One region of the Robertmurraya sp. DFI.2.37 genome, then DNA from elsewhere that is predicted to be linked to it. Evidence: predicted binding sites of a transcription regulator. Region 1 holds the regulator's gene; each other region holds the start of a gene.
The links. The regulator Rex, encoded in region 1, represses fermentation and respiration genes when NADH is low (regulators of the CRP and FNR family bind a similar motif). The targets are predictions, from matches to a motif close to TTGTGAAATATTTCACAA.
Positions count from the first base shown of each region.

Region 2: a site for Rex is predicted at 4,568-4,585, ahead of pflB (formate C-acetyltransferase). Genes of this name have one in related genera too.
Region 3: a site for Rex is predicted at 1,268-1,285, ahead of PZE06_RS06245 (DUF2249 domain-containing protein). Genes of this name have one in related genera too.
Region 4: a site for Rex is predicted at 3,169-3,186, ahead of qoxA (cytochrome aa3 quinol oxidase subunit II). Genes of this name have one in related genera too.

Region 1 is NZ_JARGEJ010000038.1:36,218-42,342, reverse strand. It holds gene PZE06_RS17800 (ABC-F family ATP-binding cassette domain-containing protein) at 1-875, opposite strand, end outside; gene moaC (cyclic pyranopterin monophosphate synthase MoaC) at 1,073-1,567, shown strand; gene PZE06_RS17790 (redox-sensing transcriptional repressor Rex) at 1,614-2,267, shown strand; gene PZE06_RS17785 (YdiK family protein) at 2,325-2,534, opposite strand; gene PZE06_RS17780 (CPBP family intramembrane glutamic endopeptidase) at 2,531-3,268, opposite strand; gene groES (co-chaperone GroES) at 3,608-3,895, shown strand; gene groL (chaperonin GroEL) at 3,951-5,585, shown strand.
Region 2 is NZ_JARGEJ010000035.1:12,439-18,563, forward strand. It holds gene PZE06_RS16920 (ABC-F family ATP-binding cassette domain-containing protein) at 1-759, shown strand, start outside; gene PZE06_RS16925 (HAD family hydrolase) at 808-1,440, opposite strand; gene PZE06_RS16930 (hypothetical protein) at 1,723-1,953, shown strand; gene PZE06_RS16935 (sigma factor-like helix-turn-helix DNA-binding protein) at 1,958-2,410, shown strand; gene clpP (ATP-dependent Clp endopeptidase proteolytic subunit ClpP) at 2,430-3,008, shown strand; gene PZE06_RS16945 (YuzL family protein) at 3,110-3,247, opposite strand; gene PZE06_RS16950 (YkuS family protein) at 3,387-3,629, shown strand; gene PZE06_RS16955 (cupredoxin domain-containing protein) at 3,844-4,290, shown strand; gene pflB (formate C-acetyltransferase) at 4,668-6,125, shown strand, end outside.
Region 3 is NZ_JARGEJ010000007.1:125,924-132,048, reverse strand. It holds gene PZE06_RS06255 (carboxypeptidase M32) at 1-756, opposite strand, end outside; gene PZE06_RS06250 (DUF2249 domain-containing protein) at 922-1,155, opposite strand; gene PZE06_RS06245 (DUF2249 domain-containing protein) at 1,341-1,583, shown strand; gene PZE06_RS06240 (DUF2249 domain-containing protein) at 1,580-1,786, shown strand; gene PZE06_RS06235 (hypothetical protein) at 1,800-3,044, shown strand; gene PZE06_RS06230 (metal-sulfur cluster assembly factor) at 3,057-3,374, shown strand; gene PZE06_RS06225 (ATP-dependent DNA helicase) at 3,613-5,535, opposite strand; gene PZE06_RS06220 (hypothetical protein) at 5,755-5,931, opposite strand; gene PZE06_RS06215 (THUMP domain-containing class I SAM-dependent RNA methyltransferase) at 5,969-6,125, opposite strand, start outside.
Region 4 is NZ_JARGEJ010000053.1:8,632-14,756, reverse strand. It holds gene PZE06_RS20435 (aminoacyl-tRNA hydrolase) at 1-85, opposite strand, end outside; gene PZE06_RS20430 (cell wall hydrolase) at 326-895, shown strand; gene PZE06_RS20425 (N-acetylmuramoyl-L-alanine amidase) at 1,502-2,281, opposite strand; gene qoxA (cytochrome aa3 quinol oxidase subunit II) at 3,272-4,255, shown strand; gene qoxB (cytochrome aa3 quinol oxidase subunit I) at 4,245-6,125, shown strand, end outside.

The DNA of each region.
Region 1 (6,125 bases):
CTTTTAGTTGTGGAAGCGCGTGCTAAGTTACGTTGGATAAAGTCTTGAAGTTTAGCGATTTCTTCCTGCTGTTTCTCATATTGTTTCATCTCGCGCTCGTAGTTCAATGCCTTTTGTTCTAGATAGGCACTATAATTCCCTGTATATCTTGTGATGTTTAAACGCGAAATTTCATACACTTGGTTCACGACTTTATCTAAGAAGTAGCGATCATGGGAAACGATAAGAATAGCACCAGAATAGCCCTGTAAGTAGTTTTCCAACCATGAAAGAGTATCGATATCAAGATGGTTTGTCGGTTCGTCAAGAATTAAAATATCAGGCTTCGTTAACAATAGCTTTCCTAAGGCAAGTCTTGTTTTTTGCCCGCCGCTCAAACTCGAAATCTTTGTTGAGTAATCAATAGAATGGAAATTTAATCCATGCAAAACAGAGCGAATATCTGCTTCGTATTGATAGCCGCCGTTTTCTTTGTAGGATACTTGCAGTTGATCATACTCTTTTAAGATTTTTTCATACTCTGTTGAATGATTAAAGACAGCCGGATCAGCCATTTTTTCTTCTAATTGTCTCAGCGATCGTTCCTGTAATTTTAAATGCTGGAATACCGTCAACATTTCATCCCAAATGGAATAATTCGATTCCAGTCCGGTTGTTTGCGCTAAATATCCAATCTCGACACCCTTCGGTTTAATAATCTCGCCACTTTCATAAGACAGCTGTCCAGCGATAATTTTTAGGAGTGTCGATTTTCCAGCGCCATTTCGTCCAACGAGTGCAATCCGATCCTTTGTTTGTACCTCTAGTTTTATATTCGTTAAGATGGGGTCAGCCCCATATGATTTTGATAGTTGATTTACTTGTAATAGTATCATTGGTTTCACCTCAATATGTCTAGGAATAGTGTAACGTAGAACCTTAAGAACAGCAATTAAAGAAGATTTTTCCTGGCATTCTTCATTATGAAGAGATACGTTTTTTCCTCATAAAAGAGAAATTTATTGTGAAGATAATAACAATATTTTCACAAAGATCACAAAATAGTGTATCATTTGAAGTGAGGTGTTTGATAATGGCAGAGTTTACCCATTTTAATGAAGAAGGCAGAGCAAAAATGGTTGATGTTAGCGATAAGAAGGAAACCGTAAGAACGGCAATTGCTAACTCTAGTATTACAGTAAATAAACAAATTTACGAGCAAATTACCCAGCAGCAAAATAAAAAAGGGGATGTACTTGCAGTTGCTCAAGTAGCAGGTATTATGGCTTGTAAGAAAACAGCGGATATTATACCAATGTGTCATCCACTTCCATTGACAGGAGTGAATATTTCATTCAAGTGGGCAATAAAGGATGAGAATTATGAGTTAAAAATTGCTGCATCTGTTAAGACAAAAGGAAATACGGGAGTAGAAATGGAAGCGTTAACAGCAGCTTCGGTTTGTGCGCTCACAGTGTATGATATGTGTAAGGCAGTTGATAAAGGCATGGTTATTGGTCAAACGTATTTAGTGGAAAAGACTGGTGGTAAAAACGGCGATTTTAAAAGGGAAGAAGAAGTAAAATAAGGTTTAACTCGTTAAAAAAGGACTATATAGGGGTGGGGGAAATAAAATGAGTAACGATACAGTGAAAATACCTCAAGCAACGGCAAAGAGACTACCGTTATATTATCGCTTTTTAAAGAATTTACATTCTTCAGGAAAACAGAGGGTTTCCTCTGCTGAGCTAAGTGAAGCGGTGAAGGTAGATTCAGCAACAATCCGGAGAGATTTCTCCTATTTCGGTGCTTTAGGAAAAAAAGGCTATGGTTATAATGTTAATTATTTGCTAACCTTTTTTCGTAAGACCCTTGATCAAGATGAGTTAACAAAAGTTGCGTTGATTGGTGTCGGAAATCTAGGTACTGCGCTGCTTCATTATAATTTCTTGAAAAATAATAATACAAAAATTGCTGTTGGCTTTGATGTTGAAGAGGCGAAGATCGGTACAACGATCGGGGATGTTCCTATTCATCATATGGACGAGCTTGAAAAAATAATTACAGAAATGGGCATTACAGTAGCAATTTTAACGGTACCAGCTCCATTTGCCCAAACGATTACAGACCGACTCGTAGCAGCTAATGTTAAGGGAATCCTTAATTTTACACCAGCAAGACTAACTGTACCAGCGACAACAAGAGTTCACCATATTGATCTGGCTGTGGAGCTTCAATCATTGGTGTATTTCCTTAAGCATTATGGAGTAGATGAGGAAGAGGAATAATTTTATGACAAAAGGCATGAACTCGGTATAACTAAGTTCATGCCTTTTTTATGCTGTTTATTTTTTATCTTTTTGAATGGCTTTTACTTTGAAGTGAAAGAGAACCATTCGAATCCCACTTCCGAAATCAAAGGTAGCTAAAATGACGAATAAATAGGTGAAAATTCCCCATTCGCCATTACGCTGTACATCCTGGACGGCAAAATAGGTAAATAAAAGTCCAAGAACAATATAAAGGATACCTGAGAACAAAGGTGTTCGTATCATAGAAAAAGACCTCCAATGAATCTCTGAATAGATTCTGCTTCTCGTAGCATTCGTTCAATATCTTCTTTAAAAACAGATTGCACGAGAACAACAAAGGTGTTCATGGCAACATGAGCGATGATTGGAACAATAATTCGTTTTGTTTTAATATAGAGAAAAGCAAAGGTAAAGCCCATTGCCGAGTACAGCAATAAATGTTCGATTTCTGCATGGGCTAAGGCAAAAATAACAGAGCTTATTATGGCTGAGAGAAAAAAGTTCAGCCGCTTATAAAGTGAGCCGAAAATAATTTTACGAAAAACGATTTCTTCCAGAATGGGTCCAATAACAGAACTGACAATGACAACAACTGGAAAGGATTCAATCAAAGAGAGGATTTGCTGTGTATTTTCAGAGCCCATATCTATTCCTAACCAACTTTCAATATTGGCAGCTAACCCTTGAGCAAATAACGCGAGAAATACGCCAGCGATCGCCCAAACAATTGAGGCTGAAACAGAAGCAGTCTCTCGATCCAAGCTTGGTTGCTTCATTTCTTTACGCAAAAGGAATAAAGTCGCGAGCAAGGCTACGGAAAAGCTGAAGACAATCCAAATAACGACAGCGTAGACAGCCATCTCCTCTATACTATATCCAATTAACACGCCGCCAAATGTTAAAGCTGGCACTCCTAAAAAAGTTGAAAGTTGCATCGTAATGTAAATGATTAAAATGTACCAATATTCCTTTTTCAAATTATGATTCCCCTTTTAAACATAACTAATGATGCACTAAAACCATTCTACTAATAAAATTGCTAAACGTACAAATAGTTGCCTTAAAATATTTGTCGATGGATATTTTTTCAAAAGTAGTACATACTTTGAAAGGTTATATGCAAGAAAGAGCCGGCAGGAAATGAGGCGCAGTACGATCTAAAAATTCATGTAAAAATTTGTGTTAATTTTTTTAAAAAATCGTGCATGATACTTGCAAAAAAAAAGAGAATTCATTAATATATTAATTGTGTTAGCACTCAAAGTGTGCGAGTGCTAATAAATATTACATAATATTTATTGAGGAGGTTGTTTCACTTGTTAAAGCCATTAGGTGATCGCATTGTTATTGAGCTTGTTGAAACGGAAGAAAAAACTGCAAGCGGTATCGTTTTACCAGATTCAGCTAAAGAAAAGCCTCAAGAAGGAAAAATTGTAGCTGTTGGTACTGGTCGTGTACTAGACAACGGTGAGCGTGTAGCTCTTGAAGTTTCAGTAGGTGATCGCATTATCTTCTCAAAATACTCTGGTACAGAAGTGAAGTATCAAGGTCAAGAGTATTTAATTTTACGTGAAAATGACATCTTAGCTGTTGTCGGCGAATAAGATTTTAAAATTATGGCTGTTTTAATATAAACATTATTTAAGGAGGTTTTTTCAAATGGCAAAAGAGATTAAATTCAGTGAAGATGCTCGCCGCGCGATGCTACGTGGTGTAGATGCTCTTGCAGATGCAGTGAAAGTAACCCTTGGACCAAAAGGTCGTAACGTGGTTCTTGAGAAAAAATACGGATCTCCGTTAATTACAAATGACGGTGTAACCATTGCAAAAGAAATCGAATTAGAAGATGCTTTTGAAAACATGGGAGCAAAGCTAGTTGCTGAAGTTGCAAGCAAGACGAATGATGTTGCTGGGGACGGAACAACTACAGCTACAGTACTTGCACAAGCGATGATTCGTGAAGGCTTAAAGAACGTAACTGCGGGTGCTAACCCAATGGTTATCCGTAAAGGTATTGAAAAGGCTGTTGCTACTGCAGTTGAAGAATTAAATGCTATTTCTAAGCCAGTTGAAAACAAAGAAGCAATCGCTCAAGTTGCTGCGATTTCTGCTGCTGACGAAGAAGTAGGGAAACTAATCGCAGAAGCAATGGAGCGCGTTGGTAACGATGGCGTTATCACAATTGAAGAGTCTAAAGGATTTACGACAGAACTTGATGTAGTAGAAGGTATGCAATTCGATCGTGGATATGCATCTCCATACATGGTAACAGACTCAGACAAAATGGAAGCAGTTCTAGAAAATCCATATATCTTAATTACTGATAAGAAAATCAGCAACATCCAAGAAATTTTACCAGTGCTTGAGCAAGTAGTTCAACAAGGCAAGCCATTATTATTAATTGCTGAAGATGTTGAAGGTGAAGCTCTTCCAACATTAGTATTGAATAAGCTACGTGGTACATTCAATGCTGTAGCGGTAAAAGCTCCAGGATTTGGTGACCGTCGTAAAGCAATGCTTGAAGATATCGCTATCCTAACTGGTGGTTCTGTCATCACAGAGGATCTAGGATTAGAGCTTAAATCTACAACAATTGAGCATCTTGGACGTGCAGCTAAAGTTGTCGTTACAAAAGAAAATACAACAATCGTGGAAGGTGCTGGAGATTCAGCGCAAATCTCTTCACGCGTTGCACAAATCCGTGCTCAAATGGAAGAAACAACTTCTGAATTTGACCGTGAAAAATTACAAGAGCGTCTTGCTAAATTAGCTGGTGGAGTAGCAGTTGTTAAAGTGGGTGCTGCAACAGAAACTGAGCTTAAAGAGCGCAAGCTTCGCATTGAAGATGCATTAAACTCAACTCGCGCTGCAGTTGAAGAAGGTATTGTATCTGGTGGTGGCGTTGCCCTACTTAATGTATACAATAAAGTCGCTGCTATTCAAGCAGAAGGCGATGAGCAAACAGGTGTTAACATCGTCCTTCGTGCCATCGAAGAACCAGTTCGCACAATCGCTGCAAACGCTGGTCTTGAAGGATCTGTCGTTGTTGAGCGCTTAAAGCACGAAGAAATCGGAGTTGGCTTCAACGCTGCAACAAACGAATGGGTAAACATGATCGACGCTGGTATCGTGGACCCAACGAAAGTTACTCGTTCTGCACTTCAAAACGCAGGTTCAGTCGCTGCTATGTTCTTAACAACAGAAGCAGTTGTCGCTGACAAGCCAGAAGAAAACGCTGGCGGCGCTGCAATGCCTGACATGGGCGGCATGGGTGGAATGGGCGGCATGATGTAATAACGAAAAGCGGAAACGGCTTGTTCAGCCCCGACAAGCATATGACGATCTAGGAAAGAAGGCGCTCTTTGCCTTCATTCCTAGAGTGGCTTATGACCTCGAGGGGCTAGCCGTTGCAGCTAGACATTATGTCACCAAACCCTGATATATAAGGATTTTATGTAAGATAAGAGTGAAAAGTTAACATTTTGCTAACATTGAGGTTTTTAACGGAGGCTTCTCATTAGTTCATTGAACTTTTGAGAGGCTTCTTTTTTTATTTTTGGGGATATTTTCGCTTCTTCCTTTTATGTTCGGGTAGAACTTGTAGAAAATTGCTCTCTGGTCTTAAACCGTATGGCTATTACTAAGATGTGGACATTGTTGATTCGCAGGATTTCTTAACTGTCTATTAGCGAGGAAGTTGATGTCTATGAAAGTGAAATAAATAGACGCATGTATTCCTCCCTTTTCATTAGGTACGATTGACTACAAACAAAATAGGCGGGGGCGTTCTTAAATAAAAATATACTTGTTATTATAAATATTCTCATAAATGAT
Region 2 (6,125 bases), on a different contig from region 1:
TTGCTTGATAAAATTCAATTAGATGATATTAGACCTTCTTCCCGTAAATATCCGTATGTTGGTTTTACACCGGAGCGCGAAATCGGAAACGATTTATTGAGAGTTGAAGGCATTTCGAAAACAATTGATGGTGTAAAAGTACTTGATAATATTAGCTTCATCATGAATAAGGATGATAAAATCGCCCTTGTTGGAACAAATGAATTAGCCAAAACTACGCTTTTTAAAATACTAATGGGAGAGATGGAGCCTGACAGCGGAAGCTTTAAATGGGGAGTCACGACCTCTCAAGCTTATTTTCCAAAGGACAATTCACAATACTTTGAGAACAGTGATCTCACTTTAGTTGATTGGTTGCGCCAATTCTCACCGAATGACCAAAGTGAAAGTTTCTTGCGTGGATTTTTAGGAAGAATGTTGTTCTCTGGAGAAGAAGTTCTCAAAAAAGCAAGCGTTCTATCAGGAGGAGAAAAAGTTCGTTGTATGCTTTCAAAAATGATGTTAAGCGGTGCTAACGTTTTACTTCTTGATGAGCCGACGAACCACCTAGATCTTGAATCCATCACTGCTTTAAATAACGGCTTAATTAATTATAAAGGCTCGATGATCTTCTCTTCCCATGACCATCAGTTTATCCAAACAATTGCCAACCGCATTATTGAATTAACACCAAGCGGAATGGTTGATAAACAAGTGACATATGATGAATATTTGGAAGATGAACAATTGCAAAAGCAAATTGCAGCCATGTATAACTAAAAAAACGGCTTTGCTCCTATCAAGTATAGGTTCAAAGCCGTTTTATGATTAACTTAACTGAATATCGGAAAAATGCTGATAAACACTGACCCGTTTATCGAAGGTAAGAAATTGCGTTACTTCATTTGGGACGATTACCGTTTTTATGCCAGCTTCAATAGCAGCTATACTACCATTCGCAGAATCTTCGATTGCAAGTGTTTCATGAGGCAGAACATCAAGCTCCTCCAACGCTTTAAGATAAAGTTCAGGGTTTGGTTTGACTTCAGATACATCATCCTTCGTTTTTATAACAGAGAAGGAGTCTCTTACCTTTACATGTTCTAATATATCTTCAATCCATTTTCGCGGAGAACTTGATGCAATTCCGACCTTCAAATTCATTGATTTCGCCTGTTTTATTAAATCGGCAGCGCCCTCTCTAAGTACAAGCTGGTCTTTTTGTTCCATGATCTTGCTTTTTATCTCCATTTCTAATTCAGTAAAATCAATTGTCGTTTTTGTTTGGGAATGAACATACGAATATAACGCCTCATCTGTTGTCCCTATTACTTTAGCAAACTCCTCTAACGGTAAATGAACTTCATATTTTTCCAGCAATACGTCTTTATACATTTTATACCACAACGTCTCTGTATCTACTAAAGTTCCATCAAAATCAAAAATGATCGCTTTAATCATTCAGAAAATCCTCCTTCTAAATAACATCAAAACACTTTTTCATTTTAACAAACTGCGAACTGGTTTTAAATCGATTGTTTCCATTATACTAAAAAGCATAGTATTTCATTAACGATATCGGAGAGGATTTCTTAAAACGCTTTATTATGTGACGCATTCATTATTTTTGAATCAATTGGATTTGAACATCTTTTTAAGCTCAATGATAAAAAATTTATGCCCATATCTTTTTCTTCCCTTATTTCGTTATTAGTCATGAGAGGTGCTAAAGGAGTGAAATGCATGCCAATGAATAGAAATATATCTGTGATGAGTGAAAAGCAAAAAGAAATTAATGAAACCTTAAGAAATCTCTATAAGGGGTTACAACCATACTGCCGCTTTTTAACGCGAAACAAATGGGATGGAGACGATCTTGCACAGGAATCTTTAGTGCGAGCTGTGCAAAATTATCCAGTTTCTCAATTACATCCATCATTACTAAAAAAAAATTGCGTTTCACTTTTGGATTGATATGATGCGCAAAAAAAAGATAATCGAGGTCGAATGGAGCTGCGATCAGCATAGTGAAGCAACTATCGATCCGTCAGCAACCTTGGAGACAGTGCAAAAGCTGCTGGAAAAATTAACACCGAAGCAGGCTGTCATTTTCTTTTTACATGAAGCGTTTTTATTTCGCATAAAGGAAATTGCTGAACTATTAAACATGACGGAAACAGGAGTTAAAGCGATTTTATACAGAGCGAGAAGACGTTTGGAAAAAGGCAACACAGCAGAAAATGACCCGAATTCGTTAAGCGAGAAGGATACTTCCGTACTTATCGAATTAATGTACCAATCTTTATTGGAAGAAGAGCCGCATGTTTTAATCGAACACCTTCCACATCTTCCTATGTTCACTCAAACAGAAGCACTATTCAGAACGAAGCATCATAACTCCCCTCTCCATATTTTTAGGATGGCAGCTTAAATTAAGGGAGGAAAATATTTTGACAACTATACCTTACGTCATTGAACAAACGAATCGAGGAGAACGATCTTACGATATCTATTCCCGATTATTAAAAGACCGAATCATCATGATCGGACAGCAAATTGATGATCAATTAGCCACCAGTGTGATTGCACAGCTATTATTTCTTGAATCAGAAAATCCGCAAAAAGACATTTCTCTTTATATTAACAGCCCTGGTGGTTCAACTACTGCTGGTTTTGCCATTTTTGATACAATGCAGTTGATAAAACCAGATATTAACACGATTTGCATTGGAATGGCTGCATCCTTTGGAGCGATATTGCTGCTTGCAGGCACAAAAGGAAAAAGGTATGCTTTGCCAAACAGCGAAGTAATGATCCATCAACCTCTCGGAGGAGCGCAAGGGCAAGCAACAGAAATCGAGATTTCCGCTAAAAGAATCTTAAAATTAAAAGAACATGTAAATCAGATCATTTCAGAACGCACAGGCCAACCAATAGAAAAGGTTGCTAAAGACAGTGACCGGGACTATTTTATGAACGCCAAAGAAGCACTGGAATACGGAATTATTGATGAAATAATTCAGAAATAGAATGAAAATAAAGACCATCCGTTATGATCTGCACCGCTAATTGTTAGCTACATCTCTAACCTTTGTGGTGCAGTTGATCATCACGGATGGTTTTTTTATCTTTATGAATGACGCTTTTTAGTCTTTTTACGTGCTGAAGATACACTTTTACCGTCGAGTTCAGTATTTGTTGTCCCTTGACCTTCCACTTGGCTAGAATTTAAACCAACGGTTGACGGATCTGCTTTCCGTTTTGTCATTTACATAACACCTCCATTGTTTACCTTCTCATGTTCAACATTTTTTATTCATTAAACTTTTTATATCTTGCAACAGAGAAGGACGGGTGAATATTATTTTGTGCTCTAACCCATTCTACTAATTGGAGGAGGTGTGAAGATGGCGAAAATTGGCGTGGAAGATTCTCTAACCAATATTCAAGATGCTCTTCGTGAAAAAGGTTATGATGTTGTTCAACTAAGTCAGGAGTCTGATGCGAGAGGATGCGACTGTTGTGTCGTAACAGGAATTGATTCAAATGTGATGGGAATGAACGATACAATCATCCCAGGTCCTGTTATCGAAGCTAACGGTCTAACCGCAGATGAAGTATGTGAAAAAATAGCACAAAATCTTAAATAATTCAAACGGATAACTAATTAATAGTCTTTACTGGCTGTAGACAAATTCAAAGATTTTCGAGTTTGTCTACAGCTTTTTTTGTTTTTTTACATGCATTCCCCCTTTCCGATCACTGTTCTCATAAATTTAAAGATAAACGAATCAGTTTTTAGACAAGTTCTCACTACCGTCATGCATATAGTAGTAGTGGACAACTTATAAAGGGGGATCTCCAATGCAATTCATTGTATTGAAAAAACGCTCTATCTTATTATTTGTACTCATTTTTGTTACCATCGCTGCAAGTTCTATTTGGCTGCTCTTCTCAAGGGAAACAGTCACCACTACCGCTCAAGGAGAACAGCTCAGAGATATACATCTCGTTACGACCGAATTTAAAACAAAAACAGACGATGGGAAGGAAATTGAAGCGTACCGATGGGACCCAGGAACCATTTATGTTGGCAAAGATGAAAAAGTTCTGCTTCGGTTATACGGTGTAAACGGCCATGAACATCCTTTTATTATTGAGGGCACAGATATTAAAGGTGTTGTCAAAAAAGGCGAAGAAACAACAGTGGAACTCCAGCTTAAAGAAGAAGGAGTCTACCGCCTAGTCTGCTTAACCCATCCAGATATGGGTAGCAATGGTCCAATGATTGCTAATATTGTCGTTGATTAGAAATTACGATGGGAGAGAGATGTATTTCTTCTCCCTCTTCTATTCTTCATTGCCTCCTCTTCTTCTTTCCACTTGATTTCATAAAATCTCCAATATTTTATTAACTTATATTACGTTTTTAACGTTACAATAATAGCAATGAACTTTATTTTTATATAACAGCTTCTATAAACCATTAGAAAGTTATAGTACAGATTCATATTTTCCCAGTTTGAATAAAATTTAAATATTGATGAAATCCTTTTGTTCACAATAAATTCACGAAAATATCATTTACATGTGATGATATTCACATAAAATCTGTTATACTTTAAATATAGTTAAATTGTATCAACTGTTATATTAACAAATAAAAATGACAGAGGTGTTTTTTTATGATGGAACAGTGGAAAGGATTTGCAAAAGGAAGATGGCAAGAAGAAGTGAATGTACGTGACTTTATTTTAAGGAACTTTACGCCATATGAAGGTGAAGACAGCTTTTTGGAAGGACCAACAGAAGCGACCTCTAAATTGTGGGAACAAGTTATGGATTTAACGAAGCAGGAACGTGAAAACGGCGGCGTTCTTGATATGGATACGAAAATCGTATCTACCATTACTTCTCATGGACCAGGATATTTAAATCAAAACTTAGAAAAAATCGTCGGCTTCCAAACAGACAAACCTTTCAAACGCTCTTTGCAGCCATTCGGCGGCGTAAGGATGGCAAGTCAAGCTTGCGAATCATACGGTTATGAAATGGATAAAGAAGTAGAAAGAATTTTTACTGACTATCGTAAAACCCATAATCAAGGTGTTTTCGATGCGTATACTGCTGAAATGAGACTTGCTCGTAAAGTAGGAATCATTACCGGTTTACCTGATGCATATGGAAGAGGTCGAATTATCGGTGACTATCGCCGTGTCGCCCTTTACGGGGTAGACTTCCTAATGGAGCAGAAGCTAAATGATTTTAATAATATGACTTCTGTTATGAGTGAGGACGTGATTAGACAGAGAGAAGAATTATCTGAGCAATATCGCGCTTTAAAAGAATTAAAAGAACTAGCGAAAAGTTACGGTTTTGACATTTCTAAACCTGCTCAAAATGCGACGGAAGCTTTCCAATGGCTCTATTTTGGATATTTAGCGGCAGTAAAAGAGCAAAATGGTGCAGCGATGAGCTTAGGACGAGTGTCTACATTCTTAGATATCTATATTGAAAAGGATTTAGAAAATGGTGTTCTAACTGAACAAGAGGCGCAAGAATTAGTCGATCATTTTGTAATGAAGCTACGTCTTGTCAAATTTGCTCGCACACCTGATTATAATGAATTATTCTCTGGAGACCCTACTTGGGTAACAGAATCTATCGGGGGCATGGCAATGGATGGCCGCCCGCTTGTGACAAAGAACTCATTCCGCTTCTTGCACACATTAAGAAACCTTGGTCCTGCTCCAGAACCTAATTTAACTGTATTATGGTCCACTCAGCTTCCTGAGAATTTTAAAAAGTTCTGTTCAAAGGTTTCGATTGAAACAAGTGCGATTCAGTATGAAAACGATGATATTATGCGTCCGGAGTACGGCGATGATTACGGTATTGCCTGTTGTGTATCTGCCATGGAAATCGGAAAGCAAATGCAATTCTTCGGAGCCCGTGCTAACTTAGCAAAAGCTCTTCTATACGCCATTAACGGCAACAAAGATGAGAAGCAGAAAGTTCAAGTTGGACCAGCCACTTCCCCAATTACTTCAGAAATTTTAAATTATGATGAAGTAATGGAAAAATTTGATCAAACGATGGAATGGCTTGCTGGGTTATATATTAATACTCTAAACATCATTCATTAT
Region 3 (6,125 bases), on a different contig from region 1:
CGTTACCCGAACATCACCAGGATTCAATCCAATCGCAAAAGGATGTACCGTTTCATCCAATCGACCAGCTTGGAAATCATAACCCATTTGTTCTAATATATTCAAACTAAAATCTCTTTGTTTCTCTTTTGGAAAATGTTCAAATAAAAAACTTGTCTCTGGTTTGTTGTCTGATTCTGAAATGGCTTTAACAAGCGGAATGATTTTTTCACGAAGATCTCCGAAAACTCTATCTAAAATCTCAACTGTAATTCCAGGCTCATACATATCTAACAAGGTATCGTATTTATTTCCTTCATAGCCCCAGTATGTAATAAAGCGTTTATTCGTCTCTACTAACTTTTCTAAATACGGTCTAAATAGATCAAAATCGGATGAATCCTTCGCTTCTTCCCACACACTTTCAGCCTTCGACTGGAGAATAACGTACTCCTTATACTCTTCTGCAGGAATTTTCTTATTGCGATCATATTCTTTTTTACAATGCTCGGCTGTCTTCCTCGTAATTTCCGAAATGACCTCTTTCGCCTCGTCTGTCGTTAAATTAGCAATGTAAGCGGCCATTTCTTCAGAAGTAGACATTTTAAACACTTCCTGAGACAAAGTTCCAATCACTTGTGAACGCTGTTCAACACTCTTCTTGGGCGCTCCAGTGCGTAAATCCCAATAAACTAAAGCAAGGGCTTCGTTATATGCGCTCATTTTCTGCACATAAGCAGTAAACTCTTGCTCGATCTGCTTAATTTTTTCACTCATTATTATTTGTCCTCCCCAAAACTGTCATTCCATTTGCAAGGATATATTACGTATTAAACCCCTTAGTGAATCAAATACCCCTATATTTTATCATATTTTTCAGAAAATAACTCCAAAAAATAGAAAAAGAGGATCGTTTCAAAAACAAACCCTCTCATCTGATTCCTATTTTTTTCCGATCGCTACTCTCCAAAGTTCAGGACCTTCTTCTAAGTACTCCCATGTAAATGTATCTGTTCTTTCTATCATAAATTGATATCTTAATGGCTTGGGATCATGGTCATTTACTAGCAACATAAACTCCCCTGGTTGGAGGGAATCAAAAGTGTTAATAATCTTTGGATGTTTTTCTTTCGGTGGATAATTGGGCGCAATCACTTCAGCTGCGAAATTTTTCATATTACTCACTCCCCTTAAATTGTAAACTTCGTTCCTTACATATGTAGTATAGAGCGTGCAATATTTTGGAGAAGTGAACACCATCACACTTGAAAATAAAATTCTTCATGTCTTGTGATTTACATCACGATATCACTTAATGAAAATGATTATCATTAAAGAAAAGACATAAGGGAGAGATGAATATGGAAAAACGTGTCGTAGAATTAGATGTTCGTGAGGATCTGAAAAACAAGATAGAGCCATTCCAAAAAATTATGGTGGCTGTTAAAGGCTTAGAAAGTGGGGATGTCTTTATTCTCCATGCCCCTTTTAAGCCTACCCCTCTTTTCGCTGTTTTGAAAGCAAAAGGTTTTGTCCATCAGGCAGAACAGCTTGAGAAAAAACACTGGAAAGTAACATTTACAAAAAAGGGGGAATCAAAATGAGATTAGATAATCGCGGATTAGAACCGCCTAATCCAATGATGAGGACACTTCGCGCTCTAGAGACTTTAGCTGAAGGAGATACATTGGAAATCATCAATGATCGTAGACCAATGTTTCTTTATGAACAATTAGATGAGCTAGGCTTTAAACATATAACTGAACCAAACGAGGATGGAAGCTTCACAATAAAAATTACAAAGTAAGGAAGATGGTTTCATGATAGTGAAGAATACAGGGAGTGAAACGAACATTAAATTACCTTTTTCTTTTATTTTTTTTAGTATACTTGCGCTTCTTATTTCTCAATTTCTCATTCTTTTTAACGGGGATGCTTTTATAAATGGGCACTTCCGCATTCCAGCAATTTGGTCTGCTGCCCATTTATTTATATTAGGATGGGCGTTAATGATCGCAATGGGTGCTATGTATCAATTGGTGCCGGTAGCATTTTTGACTCCGATATGGAATGAAAAATTCGGTTTTATACAATTTGCTGTCACAGCGGTTGGGGTTGTCTCCTTTGCTATTGCCCTTTATATCATCCCTAGTAAAGCCCTCATTCCCGGGATCATCATGCTTATTGGGATCATTATGTTCCTTATTCAAATGGGGATGACCTTGCGAAAACAAGCAAAACCAAATATCCTTACTCTTTTTGTCGGAAGTGCATTAGTCTGTTTGTTCCTAACGATCATAATGGGAATTTCATTAGTTTTTAGCATGAAAACAGGATTTGCTAGCAATTATTATTCAATCCTTTTTCATAGCCATTTATTATTGGGAATCTCTGGCTGGTTTACACTGCTGATTTTTGGTTTCTCCTATAAAATGGCACCGATGTTTTCCCTTTCCCACGGCTATGAGATGAAGCAAGCAAAATATGTTTATGGCTTTTATAGCACAGGGTTGCTATTCGTATTGTTGTCGTTTGTTCTCGATTTTTCTTGGTTGTTTAAATGTGGATTTTTCTTACTCTTAGTCGGCTTCAGTAGCTTTATGTGGCACATTTACCTGATCTTGAAAAAAAGAGTAAAGAAAAAACTTGATCTGCCTTTTCGCTTTGCTTTATTAGCGATTATCTTTGGTGAAATGATTCATTTACTTGCTTTTATTGCATGTATAAGCAATCAATTTGCAAGCTTGGCTGCTCCCCTAATCGTTGCTTATATCATGCTTTGGATTGCCTATAGTATTATTGGCTACCTTTATAAAATCGTTCCATTCCTTTGGTGGACGCACAAGTATTCGCATGTTATTGGAAAAAAGGATGTCCCAGCTTTGAAAGATATGATTAATGAAAAATTAGCACTTCCGATCTTTCTATCGTTTATTTTCGGTATTTTACTTGTTTCTATAAGCATTGCCCTAAATGGGCAGATGCTCTTCTACATTGGACAGCTACTCGTTACAGCAGCATCCATTGTCTTCGGAATTGCGATACTCGCCGTTATTAAAAAATAGGAGGTTACGAAAATGAATCTACAAGAACAAATTGCCTTAGTAGATAAAATTCGCGAGCATTTAAAAAAGGTAATGGACCCGGAATTAAATATTAACGTCGTCGACCTTGGACTTATTTACGATATCTCTCTCGTTGAGGAAAATGCGGTGGAAATCGTCATGACGTTAACCACTCCCGGTTGTCCTTTACATGACAGCATTATTGGCGGTGTTAAACATTGTGTACTCGAGCTTGAAGAAATTGACCATGCTGAAATCCAACTTGTGTGGGAACCTGCTTGGTCGCCTGAAAAAATGACAGAGGCAGGCTTAAAAGCGATTGGACGATAAAACTGAATCATAATAAGTATCTCTTAAAAGTAGTTCCTCTAAATTACTGCTGTTCCTCAAATATTCAAAATCATTTGAAAAGCTATACAAACTTAAAGCTAGAGCACCCCCTTTAACACTTTGGCAACTTAAATTTACACAATTGGAGCTTTGAAGCAGAAAGTTGTTCTTAACTATAGGCGAAAAACCCCCCTTCATATGAACGATTCTTCGTTCTCTGAAGGGGGGCAATTGTGTTTTAATATTCTTTTGCTTTTACAGGAAGGACTTGCTTTACTTTTTCCAATACGTAATTATTTAACTTGTCATCAATTAAAACATGAACACTTCCACAATCGTCGTGTGTACGGATAAGGCGCCCAATTCCTTGCCGTAAACGAAGGATCATGTAAGGCATATCCACTTCTTCAAATGGATTTTCAGCTCCTTCACGTTTAGCAGTAAAGACCGGATCATGTGGAGGAAAAGGTAAATCAAAAATAATAACATTCTCGAGTGCTCTACCAGGAATATCTAACCCTTCCCATAAATGGATTGCACAAAGAACCGAATCAACCTCGTTTTGAAAACGAGCAACTAAAGTACTAATTTCCGCATCTCCCTCGAAATAAATGGGAAATTCAGTCTGTCCGTCAGAAAATGCTTTAAATTGCTTTAAATCTTCATCTTTTGTAAAAAGAACGAGCGCTTTTCCATTAGATGCACGAAGTTGTTCAAGCGTATATTTATACTTTTCTAGCAGATTCTCATGATTAAAAGTAGGCATATGGATCATCATCTTTTCTTCATAATCGAAAGGTGACTTCACAGAGAATGATAAATAATTATCAATGCCCAAACTCTTCGCAATATATTGCAATGACCCGTTTTCTGATAATGTTGCTGATGAAAAGATAAAAGGTTTCTTTTGCGAAAAAACATCCTCTCTCATAATGTCTTCAACCATTCTTGGCATGATCACGAGTGTCCTTTCCTCATTCACTGCTTCGAACCAAATTATCCCTTTTAACTCCTTTAAAAATAAAGATAACGAATACGTAATTTGTTCTAAATATTCCTCAACAATTTTCAAATCATATTCATTAATCACGTACATTTCACTTTCAAATACAAGCTCCTCCTCAAGCTCCATAAGAAGGTTTTGCAATGTTTTTGCTTGAGCTAACACCTTAGGCGTCTTCGTAAGCATTTGTTTTTCCGAATCCCCATTTTTACTTGCCACTTTTGTAATTTCAGCAAAAAAGCGTTCGTTTTCAATGATTGCTTTGTCAATAATGTGAAGCGTTTTTTCGCGTACATCATTCTCCATCAATTTTGTCAGCAATGTCTCAAGCGTCAACTCTGAAAGTCTATAAGTGAGAGCTTTTTGGCTAGCATATTCAAGCAAATGTCCTTCATCAAAAACAACAGACGAGCTTTCTGGTAACAGTGGTAGCTGTCCTTCTCTTTTTCTTGATTCCTTTGTCCAAATATGTTCCATATAAAAATCATGAGAGCAAATAATTAAATCTGTCGCATTCCGATAATAGTCCCGGTGTAACGTTTGACCACAACGATGCCTCAAGTCACATGAAAAGCAGTCCTGTAGCGGATCCCAGCCAATATTTCGCCATTGTTGATTGGTTAATTGTGGGTAGTCCTTTCGATCTCCATAGCGGGAAAAAGCCTGCATCGAAGTATCACTATGAACAAATGCAGGGAGCTCGTCGTAAACTTCGCTATACGGTGCCCCTTCCAAAACAGACTTGTCTAATTTCTTCAAACACAAATATTGATCTCTTGACTTTGCTAATCGAACATCAATCGTTAAATCAAGTGCTTTTTCAAGACGGGCGATATCGCCTTCCTTTTTAACAAGCTGTTCGATTAAATTTTCATCAGCACAAGCAATGATTGCCGGTTTATTCATATATCGTGCATAGCATATGGCATATAGTAGATAAACAATTGTTTTCCCGGTACCCACACCGGCTTCTGCAAAGATTACTTTTTTTTCCTTAAAGGCCTTCTCTAATTGAAAAGCCATATAAACTTGCTCATCCCGAAGCTCAAAGCCCGCTTCAGGTAAAATATCGTAAAAAACATCTCCAATCCATTCCCCTAATTTATCGATAAAGGTTTCGGTCTTCGAAACTGTAAAAGGCAATTTAGTTTTATGCATGAATATCCTCCACTAATTCTTTCTTCTCTCCACAACTACTATAAACATTTACTTGATCACACTAACTGTAAAAAAACGTTCTATGGTATAAATCAGTACCTTACTATGACCTAAACCCATCATTTAGCATACTCAGCATATACCTATAATACAAGAAAAAAGACTAACTCTGAATCGAAATAGAGTCAGTCCTTTGACTGAATTTGTTTTTGAAGCCCATTACCCATTCATTCGTGATAAAGAATATGACAACGCTCGTTTCAATTCTTCTTTTGCATTCACAAGCTCCTCTAATACTGAGGATTGAAGCTCTTCATTTTGCTCAAGTTCGAGTGCTTCAATCGTGTACGATAAGGCACGTTCGATCGTATTAAAATCAATAGCAGAATATCTCATTGCCACTCCTCCAAATCCAATTAATGACAATAGTATTCTATTCTTTTAATCGTTTGTTTATACCTTCATCCTTATTCTTTGGAGGTCTTTTCCCCCAATACTGGTAATAATCAGTTTTAATAAACCCATTAAATAATTTTCTTTTCTTTGTTGCTGGCTTGCCATAGCATGCCTCAAAATTTTCATTTGCGGTA
Region 4 (6,125 bases), on a different contig from region 1:
CGTGGGCTACTTGGGCTGCCACCTTCCCTGCTTCCATCTTCAAATCATGATTCACAACAAAATATTGAATGATTTCGTTATCCACTGTACCACCCCTCTGACAGCCTCCAAAATTCAACCTACATTATGTATACGGTATTCGTTGAATATTTATGATTTTTCATTTTCTAACTAAAACCAACTATTTCAAATCGATGACAAACTTTACACTTATGAAACTTGCCCCACTGATAGCAACGGTTTAAAGACGCTGGAAAATAGTAGAGGATGTTCCTCTCAATCTATCATGATACTGTATATAAGAATGTTGAAGGAGGTTCGTAGAATGAAAAAATTCATTTCTCTTGTCGTATTTTTAACCATTATCTTTGCTGGAGTAGGAAGCAGCCTAGCAGCGACACACACGGTTAACAAAGGTGATACTTATTGGAAAATCGGAATTCAATATGGGGTACCAGTAAAAACATTAATGTCAGTCAATAATGCGAAAAATAGCACTTTATCGATTGGACAAAAATTAGCCATTCCTGCATCCTCAGTGACAAGTTCAGAAAAAGATTTATTAGCGAGGCTTGTCGAAGCAGAGGCGAAAGGCGAACCTTACGCAGGAAAGGTAGCCGTAGCGACGGTCGTTTTAAATCGTGTCGATAGTAGCCTTTTCCCCAATACAGTAAATGGGGTTGTTTATCAATCCAGTCAATTCACACCAGTAAGCAATGGTCAGATCAACAAGGCTGCAAGTGCTGATTCGATGAAAGCAGTTAATGAAGCTCTTGCCTTCCGTGGTCAAGGCAGTGGTTCCCTTTACTTCTATAATCCTGCCAAAACAACAAACACATGGTTACGTTCAAAAGCAACAACAATCAAAATCGGAAATCATGTCTTTGCAAAATAAGCACCCGCATGGGTGCTCTCATTTTATCGACAAAGGCATCGAGAGGTTAATATCCGTTGATTTCCGCTTCAGGCGCTTGCTGTCCAAAGCGCGTCTCAGAGCAGGCGCGAGGTCGCTGAAATAGTTTTTCAGCAGTCTTTTTTTACAGAATTTTTAGAACGGCTGTCCTCTGTTCTGTGAGAAGGTAAAAGACGTTGATCCCGTCAGTTTGATTTATATTGGTGCTATTAAGCTGGTTGAATTCTTGCAGACCTTATCGTTCCAGTCAGTCGAAATAGAAGCTTATTCAGACTGGAGTCTTTCTCGTTTCTCTCTTTTGTCCGAGTACACCTCGCAGTCGATCCTGCTAGGTCTCACTTGTCCATCTACACATTTCATCGGATTCAATTTATTTCCATTATAGATTCAAACACCAAATGAGCTTGAGGTACCAACTAGTCTATTATAATTATTTCAAATGAGTCTCTTTCCGTAATCGGATCTCTCGTCATCATCTTTCTATCATCTCTACATAACTCTTAATGAAGATTCTAAAAAAAAGACTGAAGGCAGACTTGATTTCATCAAGTTTGTCTCCAGTCTGCTCTACCCGCTGGGTGCTTATTTTTATGAATTTCGCTGTACAATAATCACATCAAAACCTTTGTTTTTGGCCTCTTGAGCTAGCTGTTCGGCATTTTCTCTCATTGAAAATGCACCAATTTGCACTTTATAAAGCCCATCCTCCTGAAAGATGTGAGTTGTAAATCCGCTCGTAGCAGCACGTCTCGCAAGTTGGATCGCGTTTTCCCTATTTTCAAAAGCGCCGATCTGAACACGATAAATCGTTCCTGGATTTGAATTCGTTTTTTTTCGCAATTGAAAAGCTTTTTCAAGCCCAATGACATGCCCTCGAGCAATGCTGGCTCGAACACTAGCATTCTGTAATCTCGATGCATCGGTTGCATGATCGATAAAGCCATTCTCCGTTAGTAGAGCTGGCATTCTTGTTTCTCGAAGCACATGAAAATTAGCTGTTTTCATCCCGCGATCTCGAAATAAACTCTCTAATGCAATCTCTGGGTGAATAATGCTTTGGTATCTTGCTGTTTGTGCCGGAGCACTAGTATGACGAAAACTCTCAAAACCTGTACCGCCGCCAGCATTAATGTGGATCGATAAAAAATAATCTGCTCCCCATGAATTTGCATCATTTGTTCTCTGAGCAAGACTAACTGTCGTATCACCAGTTCGACTCATTCTCACTTCAACATTTTCATACTCATTTACTAAAATATCCCGTATCCTCACAGCAATATCTAATGTTAGGTTTTTTTCTTGTAACCCATTTCCTTGTGCTCCTGGGTCAGATCCTCCATGGCCTGGATCTAAATAAATTTTGACCATAATCATCACCTCTCTTGATTATATATGATGAAGGACGATTTTTTGCTTGTACCATTATCCAATCAGAACATGATTCGTATAAAGGATATTACCCACGACTTTGAGGGTTTTATTTTGTTCAACTTCTTTGGCTGTATATTTTAGCTAACTGCTTATATTCGGGAACTTTATTTTGCAAAATTTTATTCTAAATGGAAATTTAAAGTTAGAGAAGAAGCTTCAATATTTTCTGTTGTCCATCTTGCTAGTAGTTGATATTTTTCTTTTTGTAATGTATCGATTGAGATAATTTTCTAACTTTTCACCCGAATTCTTTTGGTTATTAGTAACAAAACTTTTTAAAAAAACTATTTACTTCGTGCGATTTTTCTTTTACTTCATTTATATCAGATCGATGAACTACCTCTTCTTCAAATTTTCACAAATATATCGCTCCTTTTACTCTCACTCTAAATAGATTGAGTAAATAAAGGGCAGCTTACACACTTCCAGGGAACAGATTTGTAAGATTGTTCTCCATTTATCGTTGTTCTACTATAAATAAATCGAAGAAAAACCAGACATTAAAATGGATAATTATTCCTTACTTTTTTTGTAACAATTATCATCAAATAATTATGTTATCATCATATACACAGTGTTAATGTATTAAAAGAACCTTCTTTCTTGATTGTGTAAAACTATTTAGACAAATGTGAATAGATGATCAAAAACTTCGTTTCACTTTCTTAAGCTTTGTTAAACAATATTGTTGATACAAAAATCAATACTGACATATAACAAAGTCTTATCTTAAGAAATTCATAGCATTTTACATAGATAAGTCGAAGTTAGTGGAAACGATTTGTCTGCATCATGACCATAGACATCTTTATTTTTGAATAAGTTTGTGAATTTATGAACATTTTGTGACAATTTTTCGAATCTTTTATGGTTTTTATCAAACACTTTCGGGAAAAGAAACTTTACTGAATAAGGAGTTGACATTGAATGAAAAAAGGATTGTTTGCCTTTTTGACAACTGCACCCCTGCTATTCCTTAGTGGTTGTGAGTCGAAATTAGTTGTCTTCGACCCACAAGGCCCAGTGGCACGAAGCATTACAGATTTAATCAACTGGTCTTTAATTTGGATGCTCCTTGTAGTCGTTGTTGTTTTTGGATTATTTGGTTATATCGTCTGGAAATATCGTGAAAGAAAAGACAATTTAGACTATGAGCCACCTGATGAACATGGAAGTACTATATTGGAAATTATCTGGACAGCGATTCCAATTCTTATCGTTGTTGCCTTAACCATTCCTACTGTTAAGACACTCTATGCATTAGAAGAGGTACCGCAAGGCTATGAAGATAAGGAGCCAATTACCATACATGTAACTTCTGCTGACTGGAAGTGGATTTTTAGCTATCCAGAGGAAGGAATTGAAACGGTAAACTATGTTAATATTCCTGCAGACACACCTATTCTTTTTAAATTAACATCAGCTAGTACGATGCAGTCCTTTTGGGTGCCTGCTTTAGGTGGTCAAAAATACACAATGGGAAAAATGGAAACTGAAATGTATTTAATTGCTGATCATCCTGGTTCTTACGAAGGGCAGAATACCAATTTCAATGGCCGCGGCTACGCGGATATGAAGTTTGAAGTATTAGCACAAACTCGTGCTGAGTATGACAAATGGGTTCAGGAAGTAAAAGAAACTGCTCCAAAATTAACTGAAGAAGAATATGAGGAGCTATTAAAACCGACACACTTAGGTAGATTAACTTTTTCAAACACACATCTCGACTGGGTCAATCATGCTGATCACAATTCAAAAACGTATACACACCCTGAACTTTATCGTGGGCATGGCTACCAGGGGAAAATATTTGAAGAAGAGGATAATTACAGAAATAAAACGAATGATGACATAGAAAAGCACGATCATCATGAAGACACAGAACACGGAGGTGACCACAGTGGGCATTAAATGGAATGAATTTTTTATTACAGGTGATCCATTAATTTTAGGTTCACAAATCGCGATTGTTTTAACAATGGTCGGAATCGTAGCTGGAGTCACCTATTTAAAGAAATGGAAATGGCTCTGGTCTGAATGGATTACAACTGTTGATCATAAACGTATTGGGATTATGTATATTATCTCTGGTGTCTTAATGTTTTTCCGTGGCGGAATGGACGGCCTTTTAATGAAGGCTCAAACGTCAAGACCAGAAATGGAATTCTTAGATGCTCAACATTACAATGAAATCTTCACGACCCATGGTGTCATCATGATTCTCTTTATGGCGATGCCAATGCTAATCGGTATTATGAATGTTGTTGTTCCACTGCAAATTGGGGCTCGAGATGTTGCTTTCCCCCAATTAAACGCATTGAGCTTTTGGCTATTTTTCGGTGGTGCAATGCTATTTAACATCTCTTTTGTTATCGGTGGCTCTCCTGATGCCGGTTGGACTTCATACTTCCCGCTTGCAGGAAAAGAATTTTCGCCAGGGATCGGCAACAACTATTATGCCGTTGCCTTGCAAATTGCCGGAATCGGAACATTGCTATCTGGAATTAACTTTGTCGTAACGATTTTAAAAATGCGAACGAAGGGCATGACTTTAATGAAGATGCCAATGTTTACTTGGACTTCTTTCATTGCGTCTGTCATCATTATTGCTGCCTTCCCTATTTTCACGGTTGCTTTAGCATTAATGACCTTTGATCGCCTTTACGGTGCCCACTTCTTTACACTATCTGGCGGCGGCCTTGATATGCTTTGGGCAAACCTCTTCTGGCTATGGGGACATCCAGAAGTGTATATTTTAGTACTCCCTGCTTTCGGTATCTATTCAGAGATTATTTCAACATTCTCTCGCAAAACATTATTTGGCTATAAATCAATGGTTCTATCAATCTTAATCATTGCATTTTTAAGTATGGTAGTTTGGGTTCACCATTTCTATACAATGGGATCAGGACCAGCAGTAAACTCCATTTTCTCCATTACAACGATGGCAATAGCCGTCCCAACGGGGATAAAAATCTTTAACTGGCTCTTTACGATGCGCAAAGGCCGAATTAAAATGACCAATGCAATGCTTTGGTCGCTAGCATTTGTCCCTTGTTTTATTATCGGTGGCGTAACCGGGGTCATGCTTGGAATGGGTGCAGCAGACTATCAATATCATAATACGCTGTTCCTTGTTGCCCACTTCCATTACACAATTATTCCTGGTGTCGTTTTTGCCGTGTTTGCTGCTCTCTATTATTGGTGGCCAAAAATGTTTGGTTTCACACTAAACGAGAAAATCGGAAGATGGCATTTCTGGTTGTTTGTGATCGGCTTTAACGCAACATTTATGCCAATGTTCTTCCTTGGGCTTGATGGTGCAGTTCGTCGTTCTTATACCTACTCAGTAGAATCTGGTTTTGCACCATTATTCCTTGTTTCAGCTATAGGTTCTGTCATATTAGCGTTAGGTTTTTTTGCCTTCTGTTACAATATTTATTGGAGCATTCGCCATGCGGACCGCAATATTACAGGAGATCCTTGGAATGCTCGTACGCTTGAATGGGCAACAGCTTCCCCTGTTCAACCATATAACTTTGCGAAGCTGCCTGAAGTAGATGGGCTAGATCCATTTTGGAAAATGAAGAAAAATAATGAAGGTTTAACCATAAAAGATAGTGATATTGAGGAAATTCACATGCCGTCAAACTCCGGTCTTCCGTTCTTTATGGGAGTGGTCTTCGGAGTTGCAGGATTCTTCCTTGTATTTGAGTGGCATATTGCTGCTGCGATCGCTGCAATTGGAATTATCGCTGGCTTGATCTACCGCTCCTTCGAT